Proteiniborus sp. DW1: one gene and its partner. The protein of the gene in region 1 interacts with the protein of each later gene in a pairwise test. Links are inferred from orthologs where the notes say so. Each region holds a gene or a part of one and is shown in the gene's direction. Other genes may lie near its edges.

Region 1 (2,873 bases):
AAATATATAGGATACAAGATGGAGAAAGAGAAGTAATTTATAATGAAGTTCACAGTACAAGTGAAGAATCTATATCTGTTTTAGTTGAGGGTAAGAGAAGTGCAAAGTATGAGGTTTATTTTGATGGTGTGTTTATTGATGAAATATAATTATATAAAGGAGAACTGATTTATGCTAGAAGGAATTATTATTAAAGGCATAGGCGGTTTTTATTACGTAAAAGTAGAGAATAAAGTCTATGAGTGTAGAGCTAGGGGGCTTTTTAGAAAGAATAAAACCATTCCTCTTACTGGAGATAGAGTTTTAATTAGAGTTAACGAAGAGGACAATACAGGCTATGTAGAACAAATATTAGATAGAATTACTGAACTAAAAAGACCTCCAGTTTCAAATGTAAATCAAGCTATAATAGTGTTTGCTGCGCAAAAACCAGAGCCTAATTTATGGCTTCTAGATAGATTTTTGCTTCTAGCATCATATCAGGAACTAGATGTGATAATATGCATAAATAAATATGATTTGGATACCGATGGAAAAGCAGATGAGATTTATAATATTTATCATAATGCAGGGTATAAAATAGTGAAAACTAGCTGTGAAACTAAGCAAGGTATCGATGAAATAAAGGATTTACTTAAAGATAAAATAACTGTATTTGCAGGACCATCTGGAGTAGGTAAATCTACACTATTAAACAACATCCAATCAAACTTAAAGCTGCAAACTGGCGATATTAGTCACAAGACTAGTAGAGGAAAACACACTACAAGACATGTTGAGCTTATAGAGTTAGATTTAGGTGGTTGGGTTGTAGATACTCCTGGATTTAGCACTTTAGATATTGATTTCTTAAATGAAAAAGAGCTTCAGTATTATTTTATTGAAATATTCGACAAAAGCAATTCCTGCAGGTTTTCAGGGTGCTCACATCATAAAGAGCCTGGTTGTGCAGTGAAAGAAGCAGTAGACAATGGTGAGATAAGTAAATTAAGATATGAGAATTACTTAAGTATGCTACAGGAAATAAAAGATATTAGGAGGTACTAACTATGATTAAAATAGCTCCTTCTATTTTATCAGCAGATTTTAGTAAATTAGAAGAACAAATTAAATTAGTTGAAGAAGGCGGAGCAGATTTTATTCACCTTGATGTGATGGATGGTCATTTTGTACCCAATATTACATTTGGTGCACCAGTAATAAAAATGCTTAGAAAGGTTACTAAAGTGCCTTTTGATGTGCATTTGATGATAGAAAAACCTGATCAGTATATAAAAGACTTTGTAGATGCAGGTGCAGACATAATTACTGTTCATCAAGAAGCTTGTGTTCATCTTCATAGAACAGTACAATATATAAAGAGTTTTGGAATAAAAGCTGGGGTTGCTTTAAATCCATCTACTTCACTTGAAAGTATTAGATATATTCTTGATGAAATAGACATGGTACTGATAATGACTGTTAATCCTGGATTTGGTGGCCAGTTTTTTATCAGTCAGATGAAAGATAAAATAATTGATTTAAAAAAAATGATAGAAGATAGTAAATTGAATATTGATATACAAGTTGATGGTGGAATCAAACTAGATAATATTAAAGAAATAGAATCATATGGAGCTAATATATTTGTTGCAGGTTCTGCAATATTCAATAGTGAAGATATAGTTAATATTACTAAGAAATTTAAAAGTATTTAGCTTTACAACGCTTACAATATTTGCTATAATGTAAGCGAACAGGAATAATCACTAGGGGAGCATTAATGCTGAGAGGAGGCAATTTAGCTTCGACCCTTAAACCTGATCTAGTTAATACTAGCGTAGGGAAGTGTTTATTTTATATTATCCATTACCTATATTTATGTAGTGGTAACTTAATAGACACAGTCCCTCCCTAGTCAATATTAAAAACATAAGGGAGGTTTTTTTATGATTTTAGTTGCAAAAAAAGAAAAGGTAAGATTTATGGCCGAGGGTGGTATCATGATAGCTCTAGCTACCATACTTAGTATGTTTAAAATTTATGAAGCACCCTTTGGAGGCTCAGTAACAGCAGGTAGTATGATACCCATAATACTTATAGGCATAAGATGGGGGACTTTACCAGGTCTTTTAGTAGGAGTAGTATATGGATTACTACAAGCAGTTTTAGAACCTTATATTGTTCATCCAATTCAATTTCTTTTAGATTACCCTATAGCTTTTGGATTACTAGGGCTAAGTGGATTTTATAAGAATATAAAGAGCATAAAGATAGGTAGCAAAACCTTAGAATATGTTGGAGTAATATTGGGAATTTTCATAGCCATACTCGGAAGATTTATTAGTCATGTGTTAGCAGGAGTTGTATTCTTTTCAGAAAATGCTGGAGATATTAACTCATGGTTATATTCTTTGGGTTATAATGGAAGCTATTTAGCATTAGAATTAATAATATCAGTTATAATTATTATCCTGCTATGGAAACCTATAAAAACCTATAATAAAGAGATTAGATAAAGAGAGTGATTAAATGAAGGTGCTAATAGTATCAAATGGGGATTTAAAAGATATTGATTTAGCTAAGTATTATCATGATGCAGACATGGTTATTTGTGCAGATGGAGGAGCCAGACACTTATATAATGAAGATCTAATGCCAGATATCATTGTAGGAGATTTGGATTCAATTGATAATAAAACATTTGAGGATTTTCAGGAGCAAGGAGTGCAATTTATTAAGTATCCAAGTCATAAGGATAAAACAGATACAGAATTAGCTATAGAGTATGCAATAGATTATGGTGCAAATGATATTGTGTTTCTTGGTGTTACAGGGAGCCGTTTAGACCACTCCCTGGCAAATATTCTAATTTTATATAGACTAGCTAACCA
Region 2 (2,910 bases), on another replicon or contig:
TAAGACCATAGAAAACGTAGAAATAATTTACAAACCTCAAAGCTATACAAATACACTAGGTGAGTATATAAGTTCATTAGGCATGAAGCAACTAAGGATTGCAGAAACTGAAAAGTACGCTCATGTTACTTTCTTTTTCAACGGAGGTGTTGAAAAACCAAATGAAGGTGAAGACAGGATATTGATACCCTCTCCAAAGGTAGCAACATACGATTTAAAGCCTGAAATGAGTGCTATAGAAGTTAAAAATGAAGTAATAAACAGAATTAAAAGTGGAGTATATGATCTAATTGTACTTAACTTTGCTAATACAGATATGGTAGGACACACAGGAGATTTTAATGCAGCTGTAAAAGCTATTGAAATAGTTGATGCTTGTCTTGGTGAAATAGTTCATGAAATTAATAAAGTAAATGGAAAAGTGCTTATTACAGCAGATCATGGGAATGCTGAAGAGATGATAGATACAGAAACAGGGGGGAAGCTTACTGCCCATACTACTAATAGAGTACCATGTATAATTGTAGGCGAAGGTAATGTAAAGCTGAGGGAAGGAATTTTAGCAGACATTGCCCCCACTTTATTAGATATTATGAATGTTCCAATTCCCCGGGAAATGACTGGAACATCATTGATAATTAAGTAGTTTTAGCGATAGTGGAACAGTAGTTTAATGATAGTGTAGCGATAGCTAAACAATTGTTCAACTACTGCTCACTATTGGTCGAATTAAAACAAGGAGGTTAACAACCATGACAATGATAACAGACATTTATGCGAGAGAGATACTTGACTCGAGAGGAAATCCAACAGTAGAGGTTGAGGTATGGACAGAAAGTGATGGATATGGAAGAGCAGCAGTGCCTTCAGGTGCTTCTACTGGTGCTTTTGAAGCTGTAGAATTAAGAGACAATGACAAAGATAGATATTTAGGCAAAGGAGTAACTAATGCTGTAAATAATGTCAATGAGATAATAGCTCCTGAAATTATAGGGATGGATGCACTAGACCAAGTAGCTATAGATATGAGGCTTATAGAGCTTGATGGTACAGATAATAAGGGGAAACTAGGAGCTAACGCAATTCTTGGAGTGTCAATGGCAGTTGCAAAAGCAGCAGCTGATACATTAGGATTACCACTATATCAATATTTAGGTGGAGTAAATTCAAAAACCCTACCAGTTCCAATGATGAACATACTAAACGGTGGAGAGCATGCTGATAATAATGTAGATATTCAAGAATTCATGGTAATGCCAGTTGGGGCACTTACTTTTAGAGAAGCTCTTAGAATGGGAGCAGAAATATTCCACAATTTAAAGAAAGTTCTAAAGGATAAAGGATTAAATACTGCTGTAGGTGATGAAGGCGGATTTGCTCCAAACTTAAGCTCTAATGAAGAAGCTCTAGCTACTATAGTAGAAGCAATTAAAAAGGCTGGATATAAACCAGGAGAAGAAGTATTCTTAGCATTAGACGTAGCTGCTACAGAAATGTACAACAAAGAAACTAAAGTTTATACTTTAGCAGGTGAAGGAAAAGAGTTCACTTCGGCTGAAATGATTGATTTCTACGAAGAATTAGTTAATAAATATCCTATTATATCAATAGAAGATGGTTTAGATGAAGAAGATTGGGAAGGCTGGAAAGCCTTAACAGAAAGATTAGGAGATAGAGTTCAATTAGTAGGTGACGATTTATTTGTAACTAATACAAAAAGACTAGAGAAAGGCATTCAAACTGGAGTTGCTAACTCAATATTAATTAAGCTTAACCAAATTGGTACTATTACAGAAACCCTTGATGCTATTGAAATGGCAAAGAGAGCTGGATATACAGCAGTTGTTTCACATAGATCAGGTGAGACTGAAGACTCTACTATTGCTGATTTAGTAGTAGCTGTTAATGCTGGACAAATAAAGACAGGTGCACCTTCAAGAACAGATAGAGTAGCTAAATACAATCAATTGCTTAGAATAGAAGATATGCTTGGTGAATCTAGCCAGTATAGAGGAAGAGAAGTCTTTTATAACATAAAAAGAAAATAAAGTAAGCAAGAAGGTATGAATTTCCTAAATTTGCCGAATACTATCAATAGTCAACTATTGATAGTATTCGGCAATTAGGTTTAAAAGCTCATAAACACCTAAATACTTGTTGATTTTATATTGCCACTGTGTTAAAATTATTGTGTTCATGAGACAGAACAGGAGGTGGAAAGATGCAAACATTATTTTATATTTTAATTGTAATAGCGAGCTTGGCACTTATTGCTAGTGTATTATTACAGTCAGGAAAAAGTGCTGGATTATCTGGCAGCATAGGCGGTGGAGCAGAGAGCATTTGGGGTAAAAACAAAGGAAGAAGCTATGAAGGAATACTTAGTAAAATAACTACAATATCTGCAATAGTGTTCGTTATATCAGCATTAGTTTTAACTGCATTGCAGTAATAGTAATTTTTAGTCAAGGAGGAAAGGGTATATGGACATATTTTTAATCTCAGCACCAGTTGTTGGGATAATTGCGCTGTTATTCGCTTTGTATAAAGCATCAACAATTAACAAGGTATCTCCTGGTAATGATAGAATGAAGGAAATAGCATCTTACATTGCAGATGGTGCTATGGCTTTTCTTTCAAGAGAATATAAAACTTTAGCAATATTTGTTGTTATATTATTTATAATTTTATCATTAGGGATAGATATATTAACTGGTGTAAGCTTCTTAATTGGAGCGATTTTTTCAGCTTTAACAGGATTTTTTGGAATGAAAGTTGCTACAAAAGCCAATGTTAGAACTGCTAGCGCTGCAAAGGATGGTGGAATGAATAAAGCTCTTAGCGTAGCATTCTCTGGTGGAGCAGTTATGGGAATGGCAGTTGTAGGGTTAGGACTTTTAGGTGTTGGTA

What was found.
Region 2: the proteins of rpe (region 1) and eno interact in binary tests that used the Escherichia coli proteins (3 or more experiments, as listed by UniProt). The link is inferred for Proteiniborus sp. DW1 from one-to-one orthologs.

The regions. Positions count from the first base shown.
Region 1 is NZ_FMDO01000038.1:17,129-20,001, reverse strand. Bases 80-2,873 are described here. They hold rpe (ribulose-phosphate 3-epimerase), read left to right. Parts: upstream 80-1,049; coding sequence 1,050-1,697; downstream 1,698-2,873. Other genes in these bases: DW1_RS09610 (thiamine diphosphokinase), read left to right, coding at 2,512-2,873; thiT (energy-coupled thiamine transporter ThiT), read left to right, coding at 1,929-2,498; rsgA (ribosome small subunit-dependent GTPase A), read left to right, coding at 172-1,047; pknB (Stk1 family PASTA domain-containing Ser/Thr kinase), read left to right, coding at 80-149. Outside these bases: more of pknB, read left to right, coding at 1-79. UniProt on the Escherichia coli protein: Catalyzes the reversible epimerization of D-ribulose 5-phosphate to D-xylulose 5-phosphate.
Region 2 is NZ_FMDO01000030.1:28,405-31,314, forward strand. Bases 70-2,900 are described here. They hold eno (phosphopyruvate hydratase), read left to right. Parts: upstream 70-752; coding sequence 753-2,048; downstream 2,049-2,900. Other genes in these bases: gpmI (2,3-bisphosphoglycerate-independent phosphoglycerate mutase), read left to right, coding at 70-646; secG (preprotein translocase subunit SecG), read left to right, coding at 2,222-2,452; DW1_RS07145 (sodium-translocating pyrophosphatase), read left to right, coding at 2,484-2,900. Also shown: more of gpmI, read left to right, coding at 1-69; more of DW1_RS07145, read left to right, coding at 2,901-2,910. UniProt on the Escherichia coli protein: Catalyzes the reversible conversion of 2-phosphoglycerate (2-PG) into phosphoenolpyruvate (PEP). It is essential for the degradation of carbohydrates via glycolysis.